3 regions of the Arthrobacter sp. TWP1-1 genome follow, and region 1 is predicted to be linked to each of the others. Evidence: riboswitches for the same ligand, from Rfam matches in the RefSeq annotation. Region 1 holds a riboswitch; each other region holds the start of a gene.
What was found. A riboswitch is a leader RNA that binds a small molecule or an ion and turns the genes downstream of it on or off. The one in region 1 is predicted to bind S-adenosylmethionine.

Region 1 (5,670 bases):
TCAGGCACAAAATACGGGCTGGAGATCGTGATGCACTCTTCCGCGGAGTACAACAGGGTGTTAAACAGGCGAAGGTTGTTCTCGGTGACAAACCCCGGCCCGCTGGGCACCACCTGGCACAAGGAAGCGCCAGCAAAGGAATCCCAGTGGTGCGTTGCCAGCTGGCCTTCGAGGTTCTCTTCCGTCTCGGCGGACCAATCGGTGGCAAACATGACGTTGAGCGTGCCCACGATGGGCCCCTCGAGCCGGGACATGAGTTCTACCCACTTCCGGCCAATCTTTTGGTTTTTCTTGTTTCGATATGACGGCTCAATGACGTTCTGTGATCCAGTGAAAGCCACCCGTCCATCAACCACCAGAATCTTGCGGTGGTTCCGAAGATCGGGCCTGCGCCATTGGCCTTTGACGGGCAGCAGCGGCAGCATGCGGCGCCACTGGATTTGGCTTGCCTTAAGCCGTCGAATCATTCCACGGTAGCCGGGCACCCGGATCGAGCCGATGTGGTCAAAAAGCACGCGCACCCGGACACCACGCTCGGCGGCGGCTTCGAGCTCGGTGAACAGCCGGTCGGTGCAACCATCGGAGCTCATAATGTAGAACTCGGCATTGACGAAGTGTTCGGCACGGCTCACTTCATCGGCCATGGCGTCCAGGGACTCCTGGTAGCCCTCGATCAGCTGGACCTTATTGGCCCCCAAGGCAGGGAAGGAACCCAAGTTGCGGTTCAACTCAATGGCAGACTTCACCCACGCCGGGCCTTCATACTCAGGAACCAGATCCGCGATCCCGCGGGTCCCTTCCACCACACGGTGGTTGACGGCGTCCTGAGATTCCCGCCGTCGTCGTGAGAGCCGGAAGTTTCCAAACATCAGGAACAGGACCAGGCCAACATAGGGCAGGAAGAAGATGCACAAGAGCCACGCCATAGCTGTTGTGGGGCGCCGATTTCCGGGAATGATGCCCAACACGGCAATGCGAATACCCAAATCCACGATCAAGAAGAGCACTGAGAGCCACGCGCTGCCCGTTGGCAGGTTAAATGCGGTCCAGACCATCCAGCCACCCCTATTTCACCGGTACGGTGCCCACCGGATCATGGGACCGCAAATAACAACAGCCTATAGGCAATTTTCACCGGCAGAGGCGGGTGGCGGGCGGCTAAGCTCTATCGCATGACAGTTTTGGTTTTCCTTGACCCCGCCCACCCCGCAGGCCGCTTGGTCGACGCCTCCACCCCCGCCATCTTGGCCACGGATCAGGGCGTCACACGTGGGGACGGAATCTTCGAATCCATGCTGGCCGTCGATGGGGTTCCACGAAAAATCCAGGCGCACCTAGACCGCCTTGCCGGATCGGCCCGGACCATGGCCCTTGCCATCCCATCAGCGGAAGCTTGGCAGGGCGCCATTACGACGGCGGTTGCCGCCTTCGCCGCTTCCGAACCCCAGGATTCCCGCTCAGCAGCTGACGCGGCGCGTCAGTGCGTCGTCAAACTCATTGCCACCCGCGGGCCCGAGGGCGCCAACACCCCCACGGCTTGGGTGCAGGTTTCGGCAATCTCGCCGGCACTGGCCGAACAGCGGGCCAAGGGCTTGGCTGTCATTTTGCTTGAGCGCGGCTACGACAGCGATATCGCTGTCCGCGCACCGTGGCTGCTCCTTGGCGCCAAAACCCTCTCTTACGCTGTAAACATGGCGGCCCTGCGGCACGCACATGAACAGGGCGCAGATGACGTGATCTTCACCAGCGGTGACGATCTCGTGTTGGAGGGGCCGACGTCGTCCGTTCTCCTGGCGCATATCTCTGACGACTCGGGCGTTCCCCTGAAACGGCTCATCACACCGCACCTGGACACGGGTATCTTGCCTGGCACTACCCAAGGCGCCTTGTTTGCCGCGGCCAAGGAGGCTGGCTGGGAACTCGGCTATGGCCCTGTCACGCCCGCTGATCTGCTCGACGCGGACGCTGTCTGGCTGATTTCAAGCCTGCGCCTGTTGGCACCCGTGAACACGATCGACGGTGCGGAAATTGGCACGGCCGCCATCCGGGAACAGCTCAGCAGCGAGCTCAGCGCGATTCTGGCAACAACGCTGTAGGCACCAGCGGACGGAACTTGTTAGCCAGCAATATCAGCACTGCGCTGGTGACGACGAACGCCACAGCCACAATCACGCAGGTGATCACCACAGGGCCGTACCCGCCATTGTTCGGGTTCAGGAATGGGTAGGCGTACCAGTTGATCGCCGCGCCGCGAATCAGCGAATACGCCAGATAGACCAACGGGAACAGCACTGCTATCCCTAGCTTGCGCAGTGAAATGGGGTTGCGCGGAGACTGGATGAGCCAATCGGCAACGACCACAACGGGCATCACATAGTGCAGCCACGTATTGATCCACGGCAAGAGCGCTCCAAGGTCCACATCACGGAGCAGAGCTTGGAAAACAATGCCCACCAGTGCCATGCAGACCACTGAGATACAGCGCAACAGCTGCCACGCCGGCCCCAATTCTTTCCCGCGCCACGTCAAGACGGATTCCACCAGCAGCACCACAGCGGCGAAAATATTGGAGAGATTGGTGAAGTAACTAAAGAAGTTCAGCACCGAGAAGCCATGGCCGATGTGGATGCCCAACTGGATGCCCACGGCGATGAGAGTCACCGCCCCAAAGAGGAAACGGACGGCGGCAAAGGCGCGGCTGGGTGTCATGGTTCTATCCTGCCAGCACAAGGGGCGCCACCGCAGCAGCGCCACCGCTTAAACCGCGTCCCGTCATGTTGCGCCACACACGAAAATTTTTTAGGCCCCACCCGTGACGAATGTGTTACTTTCGAGGTGAGTAATGAGTGCCAGTATCAAGCCCTGACTTGCTGGCCGGCAACCCTCTTTCCGGCGGGGTGCCTCAGGTGAATACTCGGCAAAACCAGCTACCAACGGCTGACGTTTGCAAGCGTGAACCCTCCAGCAGCGCCAGGAATTTCGTTTAAGCGCCGCAGTTATCTCCCGCTTGCACAGGCCAGTCACTTGCAATGAGGAGACCCCATGTCCGCGGACGAATCCCCCCTGGCCTACCGCCTAATTACCGGCCCCGACGACCGATCGTTTTGTGAGCGCATCTCAGCCGCGCTTGCCGAAGGGTACGTCCTGCACGGTGGACCCACCGTGACGTTCAACGGCACCACCGTCATCTGCGCCCAGGCCGTCATCCTCCCGCAGGCCGTGGCCAGCAGCGACGTGGCAGTGGCAAACGCACTTGACGAGCTCGATTCCGAACTTGAATTTGATGGCGAGGGGATCGCATGAGCTACGCAGGCGATCTCGCTCCCGCAACAGCATGGGATCACATAGCGGCAGGAGCCGTCCTTGTTGACGTGCGCACCGACGGGGAATGGACCCACATTGGCGTGCCGGACACATCCTCATTGAATACCGAACCCGTCTTCATTCAATGGAACCTGTCCAATGGCAGCAACAATCCTGAGTTTCTGACCCAGCTCTTGGCAACGGTTCCCCCAGAGAAGCCCCTGGTGGTGCTGTGTCGTTCGGGAGCGCGTTCCATCGCAGCCGCTACCGCCGCCACGGCCGCCGGGTACACGGCGTACAACATCTTGGAAGGTTTTGAAGGTGAACCCGACCGCTTTGGCGACAGGGTGCTCAACGGTTGGAAAAATCGGAAGCTGCCCTGGCGCTAACCGCCACGAACCCGATCCAAACAAAGAGCAGCACCAGCGAAAGCCAAGGATAAGCAATTGAGTAACTTTAACGAGCATGCAGCTACATGGGCCGAGGACACTCAGGCCGTGCGCGGCGGGCTCGACCGCAGCAATTTTCAGGAGACCTCCGAGGCCCTGTTCCTCAACTCCGGCTTTGTGTACGAATCAGCCGAAGCAGCCGAGCAGGCCTTCACAGGCGAGGTGGACCGCTTCGTCTACTCGCGGTATGGCAACCCATCCGTGGCCACGTTCCAGGAACGGCTGCGGCTACTGGAGGGTAAGGAAGCCTGCTTTGCGACGGCGTCTGGCATGTCCGCCGTCTTCACGGCCCTCGGCGCATTGTTGGCTGCCGGCGATAGGGTGGTCGCCTCGCGCTCCCTGTTTGGCTCTTGCTTCGTGATCCTCAACGAACTCCTGCCACGCTGGGGCGTGGAGACCGTTTTTGTGGACGGGCCGGATCTGGTGCAGTGGCGCGAAGCGTTATCCGTTCCCACCACCGTCGTGTTCTTCGAATCGCCGTCGAACCCCATGCAGGAAATCATCGATATCCAGGCCGTGTGCGATCTGGCTCATGCGGCCGGCGCCCAGGTCGTGGCCGACAACGTTTTCGCGACTCCCCTGCTGCAACGCTGTGGCGACTTTGGTGCCGACATTATTGTGTACTCGGGCACCAAGCACATTGACGGCCAGGGCCGCGTGTTGGGCGGGGCCATCCTTGGCAGCAAGGAATTCATTGACGGGCCGGTCAAAAACCTTATGCGCCACACCGGTCCGGCCCTGTCCGCATTCAACGCTTGGGTGCTGACCAAGGGCTTGGAGACCATGAATCTGCGTGTCACCCACTCGTGCAACAGTGCGCTGGCGCTGGGTGAATTTCTCGAGGCACAGCCTCAGATCAGCCGCGTGCTGTACCCGCATCTGCCCTCGCACCCGCAGTATGAGCTGGCCAAGAAGCAGATGAAGGCCGGTGGCACCGTCCTGACCTTTGAGCTGGCCGAACCCGCCGATGGAACCACCAAGGACGCAGCCTTTGCGCTGCTGAACGCGTTGGCGATCATCGACATCTCCAACAACTTAGGAGATGCGAAGTCACTCATCACGCATCCGGCCACAACAACGCACCGCGCTATGGGGCCGGACGCTCGTGCGGCGATCGGTTTGAGCGATGGTTTCCTGCGCTTGTCAGTTGGCTTGGAAGATCTGGATGACCTGAAACAGGATCTGGCACAGGCGCTGGCCGCTATCTAACGTCCCTAATAGGACACCGTGTCCAGCCATCGGGCGAACGTAACTTGCTCTTCCCGGCTGATGATGACCGCGGGTTCATCGCTGATGAGGCCCGTCAAAAGGGCTAGGGCGTCGGGTGGGAAAACTGCCGTCCATTTGCCGACCCGGGACGGTTTTTCTGCCTGCACCGCTGCCTGAACCCCAGCGGCGTTACAGAGAAAAGCGCCGTCGCTGCCGGTCATGGAATCAATAATGCCCACCCTGCCCGCGAGGAGATCGTGAAGCTCTTCCGGGTGCAGTCGGGTTTGGGTCTCTCCCACGCTCCATTGGACCACTCGCTGGGGTGGCTTGCTTGCCCGACGAGCCGGGATCTCGACAGCCTCTATGAGCAAGGAGCCCAGCGTGAGCGGCGCTGGCAAGGCAGGGGATTTCTGCTCGCTATCCCCTGTGGCGAGACCGGTGGCTGTGTTGCGGCGGAACCAGGAAAACATGTACTCAGCATAGCCATATTCGGAACAAGTGCAGTCCGCAACGAGGCGGACAAAAACGGGAGGCCACCTTTCTGAGAAAGGTGACCTCCCGGCGTCGTACTTTGGAATCTAGTCCTGGAAGTACTCGATCTCAGCACCAACGGTGTTCAGGCGCTCGGCCAAATCTTCGTAACCGCGCTCGATGACGTAGATGTTGCGAAGTTCGGATGTGCCCTTCGCGGCGAGCATGGCCAACAGGA
Region 2 (5,670 bases), on a different contig from region 1:
GCTCGGCGCTGCCAGCGATGGTTAGCGATGATAGACGAACTGTGGATTCGCGTGCCTGCGAGGGGTGGAGTGCCGGATCGCCCTCCCACTTGAGCATGTAGGGGACCTGCGGGTCAGCAATGAGACCCTTGATCCCGATCTGCTGCCAGATCAATTCCTGGCCATCGGGGAACTTGCGGTTGCCGGGGACGGCGCTGCGGCCGAGGCGTTCCTCGAACGGGGCGAGGTCGTCAACGGCGACACACCATCCCATCCAACCGCCGCCAGCCGCAGAGCGTGCTTTTACGGCTTGGCCGAACGGCGCCTTGTCCGACGCCGGGTGGTTGAGGCACTCAACAATCTCCAAGTAATGGTGATCGGTGAGCGGAATAATCATATTGCGGGTGCCGAAGCGCGGGTGTACTCCGCCGCGCACTGCATCGACCCCAAGGGCGGTCGCGATTCGCTCCGTAGTGGCAGCCAATCCATCTGATTCACTGGCGTAAGAAACATGATCCATTCGCATAACTTCATCTTGGCACTTTGTGATCGGGCTCTCGACTTAGTGTTGCCTAAGTCACGTAGGACGTGCTATCTCGTGCGGACGCGACGCGGCGACGAGTGGGGCAGAATTGGGGTGTGACCGATACTCCAGCCGCACCCCTGTCCCTGCCCACCCCTGCCGCCCAAGAGTCGCGCATCTGCGCCGCCATTGCTGCCGAGCTGGGCGTGCGCCCGGCGCAGGTTCGCGCTGCAATTACCCTGATGGACGACGGCGCCAGCGTCCCCTTTATTGCCCGGTACAGGAAAGAAGCCACCGGGACATTGGATGACGCCCAGCTCCGCGACCTTGAGGAGCGCCTGCGTTATTTGCGTGATCTGGAGGCCCGCAGGATTGTGGTGCTGGAGACCATTCATGGCTTGGGCAAGCTGACGGCCGAGTTGCGCCGCGCCGTAGAAGCTGCCGCAACCAAGTCCGAACTTGAGGATCTGTATCTGCCCTACAAGTCCACCCGCAAGACCAAGGCTGACACGGCCCGCGAGGCCGGACTGGAGCCGTTGCTGGACGCTTTGTTGGCCGACCCGTCGCGGTTTCCGGCTGTTGAAGCGGACTCCTTTGTTGATGCAGGGCGCGGCGTGGCCTCGGCCGATGATGCCCTGGCTGGCGCCCGGGCCATCCTGATTGAGCGGGCCGGCCAGGATGCCGCGCTCGTTGGTGATTTGCGCGAACGCCTCTGGAAGAAGGGGCGGCTCCGCTCGTCGGTGAAAACCGGCAAGGCTGGCGAAGGTGAAAAGTTCAAGGACTACTTTGATTTTTCCCAGCCACCGCACACGCTGCCGAGCCACCGCGTTCTGGCCCTGCTGCGTGGCGAGAAAGAAGGCGTGCTGACGCTTGATTTGGCCGAGGCCGACACTCGCGACGCCGACGCTCAGGCTCTGGCACGGGCTGGATATGAAAGCGCCGTTGCCCACTCGTTGGGAATCAGCGAATCCGGCCGTGCCGCCGATACCTGGCTCATGACGAGTGCCCGCCTCGCTTGGCGCACCCGCATCCTGACGCGACTTTCCGTGGACCTGAGGGTACGCCTGTTCCAAGGCGCCGAGGAAGAATCGGTGCGGGTCTTCGCGGCAAATCTGCGTGATGTTCTGTTGGCGGCGCCGGCGGGAAACCGTGCAACTCTAGGTTTGGATCCGGGCCTGCGAACCGGCACCAAGGTAGCCGTAGTGGACGGAACCGGCAAGGTCGCCGCCACCGACACCATCTATCCGCACGCGCCAGTCCGCAAGTGGAATGAGGCCTTGGCAACGCTCGTGACGTTGGCCCAAAAGCATGACGTTGAGCTCGTGGCCATTGGCAACGGCACGGCCAGCCGCGAAACCGATAAGTTGGCGGCCGAACTTGTCGCCGAGCTCAAGCGCCTGAACCCCGGCAAACAGGTGACCAAGCTCGTGGTCTCCGAGGCGGGTGCGTCCGTCTATTCGGCGTCCGCGCTAGCGAGCGCCGAACTGCCCGGCATGGATGTGTCGCTGCGTGGCGCCGTCTCAATTGCGCGTCGCCTGCAGGATCCCTTGGCCGAGTTGGTCAAGATCGATCCCAAGTCCATCGGCGTGGGCCAGTACCAGCACGATCTCACCCCGGCCAAGCTGGAACGTTCCCTGGGCGCCGTCGTCGAGGACTGTGTGAACGCCGTGGGTGTGGACCTCAATACGGCCTCGCCCGCGCTCTTGGCGAGAGTTGCTGGCGTCGGCCCTCTTTTGAGTGAAAACATCGTGGCGCATCGCAATGAAAACGGGCCCTTCAACAAGCGTCGCGAACTGCTCAAGGTGGCCCGTCTCGGCCCCAAAGCCTATGAGCAGTGCGCCGGATTCCTACGGATCACCGGGGGAGCGGAGCCGTTGGATGCCTCGAGCGTGCACCCCGAAGCCTATGGTGTGGCGCGTAAAATCCTCGCCGCCGTTGGCGCTAAACCGACCGAGATTTCCGCTGGAATTGGTGCCGTGGCGTCCGTGAATCCGGCCGAATTTGTCGAGGGTGATTTTGGTCTGCCTACCGTGCAGGACATCGTCGCTGAGCTGCAAAAGCCGGGCCGCGACCCCCGTCCGCGCTTCGAAACCGCCACCTTCACCGACGGGATCGAAAAGATCACCGACCTGCGCCCGGGCATGATTCTCGAGGGCACAGTTTCCAACGTTGCCGCGTTTGGTGCGTTCGTCGACATCGGCGTGCACCAGGACGGGTTGGTCCACGTCTCCGCCATGAGCAACTCCTTTGTGTCGGACCCGCGAACAGTGGTCAAATCCGGCCAGGTGGTGCGCGTAAAGGTGCTAGAGGTTGAGCCCGAACGCAAACGCATCTCGCTCACCCTGCGTTTGGACGATGAGGCAACTGCGCCTTCAGGGGCGCCAAATTCCAAGCCCGACGGCGGCTCCCGCACGTCCGGGCGGCCCTCGCCGCGCGGTGGGACCCAGCGCAGCGGTGCGCCGCAGGGCGCGAACCGCCAGGCTCGTCCTGTTCCCGCCGCGCAGGCTCCCGCCGCTTCCGCCGCCAACACAGCTATGGCCGAGGCGCTTCGCCGCGCTGGGTTGGGCAAATAGGTCACAAACCAGTCATTAGTTCATCGACACACACGCTTTCATCTGAATTTCAAGCAGATATTCGTCACTAGTCACAAATTCGTCATAATCTTGCGGCGGTGCGGCATCATCTCGCACACTGGATGTAGGTCATGAGTGTCAGCAAAAAAGCCCCGGCTTGCTGACCGGCAACCCTCCTTCCGCGGCGGGGTGCCCCGGGTGACGACCTGGCACCGAACCGTCCGGTTTCGGTGCAAGCGCGGGCCATCGACGACAAGCCCTTCCGTGTATTTCGCACTGGAGGGTTTTGCTGCAGGCCCATAGTGTGAAGGAATCCACCATGAGTAACGGTTGGTCATTTGAAACCCGTCAGATCCACGCAGGCCAGCAGCCGGACCCCGCCACCGGCGCCCGTGCCTTGCCGATCTTCCAGACGACGTCCTTTGTGTTCCCGTCAGCAGAGAGCGCAGCCGCACGGTTTGCGCTGGCCGAGCTGGAGCCGATCTACACCCGTATCGGCAACCCCACCACGGACGCCGTAGAGCAGCGGGTAGCCAACCTTGAAGGTGGCGTTGGTGCTTTGCTGCTGGCCTCGGGCCAGGCCGCAACCACCTTTGCCCTGTTGAACGTGGCTGAAGTGGGCGATCACATCGTCTCCAGCCCCAGTGTTTACGGTGGCACCTACAACCTGCTGGCGCACAGCTTCAAGAAGTTGGGTATCGAGGTCACGTTCGTCGAGGATCCCGACAACTTGGATCAATGGCGTGCAGCCGTTCGCCCCAACACCAAGGCATTCTTCGGCGAAGTGGTCTCCAACCCGCGTCAGGACGTCCTGGACATCGAAGGCATTAGCGCCATCGCCCACGAGGCCGGTGTTCCCTTGCTGGTGGATAACACCCTGGCCACCCCTTACCTGATCCGTCCGCTGGAATGGGGCGCCGACATTGTCATTCACTCCGCTACCAAGTACCTCGGCGGCCATGGCAACGCTATCGCCGGTGTGATCGTCGACGGCGGCAAGTTCGATTTCGCCGCAAACCCGGAGAAGTTCCCCGGCTTCAACACCCCGGACGAGACCTACAACGGTTTGGTCTTTGCCCGCGACCTTGGTGTCGGCAGCGCCTTGGGCGCGAACCTGGCGTACATCCTGAAGGCCCGCGTCCAGCTGCTGCGCGATCTCGGTGCGGCCGTTTCCCCGTTCAACGCTTTCCTCATCGCTCAGGGCATCGAAACCTTGAGCCTGCGCGTTGAGCGTCACGTCAGCAACGCCGTCGAGGTTGCCACCTGGCTTGAGGGAAACGAAAACGTGGAGGCTGTGGCTTACGCCGGCATCCCCTCCAGCCCGTGGTTCGAGCGTGGCCGCAAGTACGGACCCAAGGGCACCGGCGCCGTCGTTGCCTTCGACATCAAGGGCGGTGCCGAGGCCGGCAAGCGCTTTGTTGATGGGTTGGAGCTGCATTCCCATGTTGCCAACCTCGGCGATGTGCGCTCCCTGGTTATCCACCCGTCCTCCACCACGCACGCCCAGCTCACACCCGAGCAGCAGTTGGCCGCCGGTGTTCGCCCCGGATTGGTTCGCTTGTCGGTGGGACTGGAAAACATCGCCGACATCATTGCCGACCTTGAATCCGGCTTCCGCGCCGCTAAGTCTGCTGCGAACTAAGTGACTCAAGTGATCCACGCGGCATCGGAGCGAAACGTGTTTCCGCCCGAGATTCAAGAAGGTACGTCCAAGCCCGACAGCAGCCTTTGGTCAGCTGCTGTCGGGCAGGGCGGGGGGCTACTGCGCTCCGTTCACATCGGTGCGCTGCCTCTGGAAGCCGGGGGAGCCCTCCCGTCGGTGACCATAGCTTTTGAATGCTGGGGAACCCTCAATGCGGCCGGTGACAACGCCGTCCTCATCCAGCATGCCCTCACCGGCAGCACCCACGTCAGCCGTGGAGACTCCGAGGCGGACGGCTGGTGGGAAGGGCTTGTCGGCCCGGGCGAGGTCATCGACACCGACAAGTATTTCGTGGTGAGCGCGAACATGGTGGGCGGTTGCTATGGCTCCACCGGCCCGTCCAGCATTGCCGAGGACGGGCGCCCTTACGGATCACGTTTCCCCTTTGTCACCATCCGCGACTCGGTTCACGCCGAGGCACGCTTGGCCGACCAACTGGGAGTCACCAGCTGGTACGCCGTCATTGGCGGTTCAATGGGTGGGGCCCGGGCGCTGGAGTGGGCTGCAACGTACCCCGATCGTGTGCAGCGCTGTGCTGTCGTCGCGTCCTGCGCGGCCAGCACGGCTGAGCAGATCGCCTTCGCCCAGGCGCAGGTGCTCGCCATCCGCCAGGACCCGAACTTTGCTGGTGGGGACTACTACGACGGCGCAGCTCCCACCGCAGGCTTGGGGCTCGCCCGGCGGATTGCCCACATCACCTACCGCTCTGAGGCGGAGTTGAACTCTCGCTTTGCTCGCAAGGCCCAGGACGACGACGGCGCCATCAGTCACGAGCGCATGGCACCCAATACTGCGGGCAGGTACCAGGTGGAAAGTTACCTTGACTACCAGGCCCACAAGCTGGTGGGCAGATTTGATGCCAACAGCTACATCGCCATTTCTGAAGCGCTCAT
Region 3 (5,670 bases), on a different contig from region 1:
TAGCGGCCATGCCGACGACGAGTGAAAGGTTGCTGACCAAGCCATCATTGGCGCCGAAGACGGCGGCGCGGAACGTTCCTGAGAGGCGGATCCGGCCTCGGGTGGCAAGGCCCCGAACTACTTCTTCGTGGATGGATTCATCCGCGGCCATGGCTGCGGTTGCATCGACATCGGTGGCATAGGGGGAACGCGATTCTGAACGTTGGGCCAGGGCTAGCACGAAGACCGAACCGAAACGGCGAGCCAACAAGCCCAGCAGCTGGTTGCGCAGAGAGGCCCTGACTGGTGAACCGGCATGGCTGCCCAGCAGTGTCAGCCAGTGTTGCTCATGGCGCCCTTCGGCATCGGCCAAGGATAGGAGGATCGCCTGTTCTTCACCCTCACGGCGTTTGGCCAAATCACGGTACACGGCAGCCTCGGCCCGTTCGTCGGCCAGGTACTGACGCCACCGCTTGATCTCGGCTGGGGTGGGAATGCGTTCTGCCACGGGTCTTGCTCCTCAAAGTCAGCCTCCACTTTAGCGCGGATTTTCGCGGTTTTTCGGCCGGTTGTCCTCGCGAAAAAGTTTCGGGTCACCGGAATCTTCCATCAAGCTTCAGAAAGTACTTGCCAATGTGGAAAGTACTTGCGTAGAGTCGTGGCATCGCATCAAACTATCTGCTTTCCATCCCAAGGAGCCAGCCATGAATGCTACTACTAACGCCGCCGCCCGCAACAACGGAACCCGTTACCAGTGGATGGGATTCGCCATGGGATTGGTCTGCATGGCCGCATTGTTCATCGCGGGACTCGTCAAGGGGAACGCCGGCATGGTGGTGATGGCATCGAGCGCCGCCGCAGCGCTGGCCGCCGCGTGGAGTGCATCCGCCACGTTCGCGAAGAAGAAGGCTGCCGCCGGCTCCTGAACTGATCCGATTTCGTAGGCCGGTGTTCCCGCTGTACATTCCCGCTGAACATTGGCACTGCGCATTCCATAGGGGACGGGACTCGCATATGCTGTCGTTGCGGGGTCGAACAGCCGGCCCGAAGGGCGGTGGGTTATGGATATTCTCTTCCCGATGATGTCGGGTGATCCCGCCGAGCCCGGAGTCCTTATGGAATGGCGTGCGGCGGACGGTTGCGCGGTGACGGCTTACCAAGTGATTGCTGAGGTTACTGTCAACAAGTTCGACGCCGAGATCAACACCCCGGTTTCCGGCACGTTGGCGTGGCTGGTTGCTGAGGGCGACGAGGTGGCTCAAGGTGCCGTAATCGCCACTGTTAAGGAAGGCCTGCCGACGGCAGTCGCCTAGTTGGGTGATTCCCGGAGCAGCCCAGCGCCAAGGCGAGGGGCCAGCCCGGGCCGGGCACCCGGCGTCGTACGCGGTTTGTAAAGGCCTAGTAGGCGGACAGCCGGAAGCCCAATCCGCGACCGGCCCGCACCCCGGTTTGCGCCACGGTTACAACCAAGGTGCCAATCTCGGGGATCCACAAGGCCGGGCGTACTGCCTTCTCCAGCGCCGCGACAAGTTCCGCCGGCTCGGGCGAGAAGTAAGCGTGGTGGCCGGTGGGGGTGAAGAAAGTGACGGCACCAAGGTTTACGTCCACCCCAGGCAGCACCGGAATACCGGAGGTGCGGGCGGCCTGGCGCTTGATTACGGGGGCTACAGAAGTCAGAGTCATGGTGAATGCCTTTGCGTGCTCTTACCGTGGAACTTTTCCACCGGTCACTTCCTCATCCGAACCACCCGTGAAGCATGGGGTTGGTGTGCGACCAGTCGGAGCTTGACATCGCATCTCATGAAGCTGTTTCCTAGGCTACTGCTTTAAAGCACCGTGGGGGCGGGCGACGTAATAAATTACGTCACCCGCCCCCACCCGAACGTGAGGCGCTTACTTCTGCAGTTCTGCAGCAACCTCATCGGGGTTGGAATCCGTGGCGGCCGCTGCGAGGCGGTCATCCCAGGCCTTGCGGATGTGGACCGGGGTGGGTGTGCTCAGCAGTGACACCACTACATAAACCACCAAGGAAGCGGCGAGGCCAAAGTAGATGGGCTCGTTGGCGTAGATGCCGTCGTTGAACGGATCAAAGCTATGCAGCACGCCCGAGCCGTACAGGACCAGCAGGCCCAGGGTTACGGCGCAACCGGCCGCCATGGACCAAGCGGCGCCATGGCCAGTGCCGCGCTTCCAAACGAGTCCACCGATGATGGCCACGAGCAGGCCGCCCACAAGAATGTCGTAGGCGATCGTCAGGGCGAACACAACGTCGGAGGCGAGGATGGAGATCAGCACGACCAAGACGCCCAGTACCAGAATGTAGAGTCGGTTGCCCTTGATGTCATGCTCCGGATTGGAGGAATCGGAGTTGTCGATCGTCTTGCCGAACCAGCTGGCCACGAAGGGGACTACGTCCTTGCGGGCAACGGTTGCTGCGGCAATCAAGGCGCCGGATGCGGTTGACATCATGGCAGCGACGGCAGCCGCCATCACTAGGCCACCGATGCCGATGGGCAGGATGTTCGTGGCAACTTCGGCGTAGACCGCGTCCTTGCCCAGGGCGGCAACATCAATGGAGGGAAGGGCAACTCGGGCGGCAAGACCGATCAAGGCGCCGGCCACACCGTACAGGATGCAGTAGATACCGGCAGTGGCGCCACCCCAGCGTGCCACGGCGGGAGTCTTAGCGGTGAACACGCGCTGCCAGATATCTTGGCCAATGAGAATGCCCAAGGTGTAGACCACAAAGAACGTCACGATGGTGCCTACGCCGATGCCGTCCCACTGGAAAAAGCTATCTTCCAATCGGCTCTTGATACCGGTCATACCGCCGGCGGCGTTGAGCGTGAAAGGCAGCATGAGGAAGAAGATGCCGACGGTCTTGATGATGAACTGGACCTGATCGGCCAGCGTAATGGACCACATTCCGCCGATGGTGGAGTAGACCAGCACGATCGCGCCGCCGACGGCGATGGCGAGCCAGCGGTCCCAACCGAACAAGACAACGAAGATGGTTGCATAGGCGCCGGTGGAGGTTGCGGCAATCATGATCGTGTACGCGAGCATCACGATGCCGGAGGCCTTCGTTGCTTCCCGGCCGTACCGCAAGCTGAGCATTTGTGAAACGGTGTAGATCTTCAGCTTCTGCAGGGTGGGTGCGAACAAAAGGCTCAACAGCAATACGCCGACGCCGATCGCCACTACTAGCCACATGCCGGAGATGCCGAACTTGTAGCCAAGGCCCACACCGCCCACGGTGGAGGCGCCACCAAGAACCACGGCTGCCATGGTTCCGGTGTACAGGAACGGACCGAGGCGACGGCCGGCCACCAGAAAGTCGCTATTGTTCTTGGTACGGGATTTACCCCACCAGCCAAAGGCCAACATGGCCACTAAATACAAGACAACTATGCCGATGTTTAAATCCATGTGATGCTCCAGTATGCGAAAGTTATGGGATCTACCCTAGAAATATGGAAGTTGGGTTCCATCTAACGGGAATTGCCCTTTAAGCAACATTTGTTGTCTATTAGGCTAAACTGTGATTGTAGTTACAGTCAATACGCTGCTTGAAAATGTGGGCACGAAGAGGAGCCGTCATGAAAGCATTGCCCGTAGAACCAAGCTCCGATCCGGTGGCTATTGGATCGCGCATCCGCGCTGCCCGTCAGGACCAGCGGCTCACGATTGAACAAGTGGCCGCCGCCACCGGGCTGACGAAAGGCTTTCTCAGCAGGGTCGAGCGAGACCTGACATCGCCCAGTGTGGCCTCACTCGTCACGCTGTGCCAGGTGCTTTCCATCAACATCGGTGACTTGTTTGCCGCTTCGGAAACCCATTTGAGCCGCAGGGGAGAGGGTCCGAAGATCTCCTTGGGCGGCGAGGGAATCGTCGAACGGCTCCTGACGTCCCGTTCGGAACGCCAGTTGCAAGTCCTCAGTGCCACGATTGACCCCTACGGTCGCGGCGAATCCGAGCTGTACACAGTGGACTGCGATGTTGACGTGCTGCACATCATTAGCGGAGAACTGACCCTAATCATGACGCAGGAGTCCTATGACCTAAAAGCCGGGGACACGCTGTCGTTCCCTGGCCGTGAGCCGCACACTTGGGAAAACCGTTCACCTCATCCCGTGGAAGCGCTCTGGATTCTCGTTCCGGCCGCGTCGGGCTCCGGCGCCAGCTGACCGTCAACCCACCCCGAGGACGACGTCATGAGCATGCTGGTGGAAACCGAAATCACGGCCCCCGTTGCGCTGGTTCTGCCCAACGGCCGGCTCAATCCTGCAGCGGTGGGCTGGACCCGTACACCGCTGCACGACACCTCCGGCATTGGTCGCGGCAGGCAGCGATGGGGGCGGAACAAGCGCTGGGAGTATTGGGCGGTGACCTCCCCAACTCACATCATTGCCTTGACGGTTTCCTCGCTTGACTACGCAGCCGTGCATGAATTGTGGGTGCTGGATCGGAGCACGGGCGAATCGATCGGCGCCAACGTGACCGGCGTGCTCGGCGGCAGTGCCACCCTTGCGCCGTCGTTGGGGGACGGGCCGGCCCGGGCCAGGACCAAGAAGCTGCGGATTGACCTTGATGAGTTGCCCGGTGGGACGCGGCTGCGTGCCGTGACGGATCGGGTGCGGTTGGATGTTGTGGCGGAACGGCCTGCCGGGCATGAATCGCTCGGTGTTGTGGTGCCCTGGAATGAGCGTCAATTTCAGTACACGGTCAAGGATGTTGCCCGGCCGGCCAGCGGATCATTGTGGGTTGACGGCGTCGCTATTGAGATTCCGACGGGCGAATCGTGGGCGGTGCTGGACCACGGCCGCGGGCGTTGGCCCTACTCGATGCATTGGAACTGGGGAGCCGGTTCCGGGGTCACGGACGGGCGCATCATTGGCATCCAGCTCGGTTCCAAATGGACCGACGGCACCGGCGCCACCGAGAACTCGCTCTTGGTGGATGGGCGCCTGCACAAGATCAGTGAGAATCTTGTCTGGGATTACAGCACTACCGCCTGGCTGGCGCCGTGGCACATCCACGGCGCCAGCGCGGACCTGGTGTTCACCCCGTTTTACGACAAGGTTTCCGCCATCAATCTCGGCGTGCTGGGGAATCAAACTCATCAGTGCTTTGGCCATTACGACGGCGCGATCACCGACAGCGCAGGCGCACGGATCCGGGTGGCCAACATTCTGGGGTGGGCCGAGGACGTCCACAACCGCTGGTAGTCCCCACGCCCTCCCTGACCTCGTGCCTCGGCCCTTCGTTCGTCGACCCGTCACGTAACGCCCTTTAGAAACGTTCTAAAGGGCGTTACGTGACGACTCAACGCAGAGACGGGCATGTCCGACTCCCAAAATGCACCTCATGGCGCATTTTCGTAGCCGTCGTGGGCCAATCGCGCCTTAGCCGACGTGAACCCAGGGGCGTTCGGTGAGCTCGGGTTCGGCCTCGCGCAGCACTTCCCTTGTGACAGGAGCGATTTCGCCCTCGCCGATGAGCAGGTACTTGAGCAGGTTGCTGATGGGGTTGCCCTCGGTCCAGCGGAAGTAAATGTGCGGGATCATGCCGGTGGCGTCGCGAATGTGCAGCAGTACTGCGGCGATCGTGTTCGGCACGTTGGAGCTGTGCACCTCCAGAATTTTGTAGCCGTGCCGGGTGATGCCGCGGACCTCGAGGGCTGTTTCAAAG

Region 2: it holds a riboswitch for S-adenosylmethionine, as region 1 does, so the genes downstream of both, ACP7B9_RS10935 (bifunctional o-acetylhomoserine/o-acetylserine sulfhydrylase) here and ACP7B9_RS10315 (DUF1737 domain-containing protein) in region 1, are expected to answer to the same signal.
Region 3: it holds a riboswitch for S-adenosylmethionine, as region 1 does, so the genes downstream of both, ACP7B9_RS17130 (hypothetical protein) here and ACP7B9_RS10315 (DUF1737 domain-containing protein) in region 1, are expected to answer to the same signal.

Annotation. Positions count from the first base shown of each region.
Region 1 is NZ_JAFCXC010000004.1:345,150-350,819, forward strand. Features, by position in the region: gene cls (cardiolipin synthase) at 1-1,055, opposite strand, end outside; gene ACP7B9_RS10305 (aminodeoxychorismate lyase) at 1,173-2,096, shown strand; gene ACP7B9_RS10310 (Pr6Pr family membrane protein) at 2,068-2,709, opposite strand; SAM riboswitch class IV at 2,839-2,959, shown strand; gene ACP7B9_RS10315 (DUF1737 domain-containing protein) at 3,043-3,303, shown strand; gene ACP7B9_RS10320 (rhodanese-like domain-containing protein) at 3,300-3,692, shown strand; gene ACP7B9_RS10325 (O-succinylhomoserine sulfhydrylase) at 3,750-4,961, shown strand; gene ACP7B9_RS10330 (hypothetical protein) at 4,967-5,431, opposite strand; gene ACP7B9_RS10335 (UDP-N-acetylglucosamine 1-carboxyvinyltransferase) at 5,540-5,670, opposite strand, start outside.
Region 2 is NZ_JAFCXC010000005.1:106,674-112,343, forward strand. Features, by position in the region: gene ACP7B9_RS10925 (VOC family protein) at 1-505, opposite strand, end outside; gene ACP7B9_RS10930 (Tex family protein) at 619-3,075, shown strand; SAM riboswitch class IV at 3,203-3,320, shown strand; gene ACP7B9_RS10935 (bifunctional o-acetylhomoserine/o-acetylserine sulfhydrylase) at 3,380-4,717, shown strand; gene metX (homoserine O-acetyltransferase MetX) at 4,838-5,670, shown strand, end outside.
Region 3 is NZ_JAFCXC010000013.1:59,873-65,542, forward strand. Features, by position in the region: gene ACP7B9_RS17115 (VIT1/CCC1 transporter family protein) at 1-487, opposite strand, end outside; gene ACP7B9_RS17120 (hypothetical protein) at 684-905, shown strand; gene ACP7B9_RS17125 (biotin/lipoyl-containing protein) at 1,041-1,292, shown strand; gene ACP7B9_RS17130 (hypothetical protein) at 1,378-1,662, opposite strand; SAM riboswitch class IV at 1,675-1,785, opposite strand; gene ACP7B9_RS17135 (sodium:solute symporter) at 1,873-3,408, opposite strand; gene ACP7B9_RS17140 (helix-turn-helix domain-containing protein) at 3,579-4,166, shown strand; gene ACP7B9_RS17145 (DUF2804 domain-containing protein) at 4,194-5,207, shown strand; gene ACP7B9_RS17150 (amino acid transporter) at 5,385-5,670, opposite strand, start outside.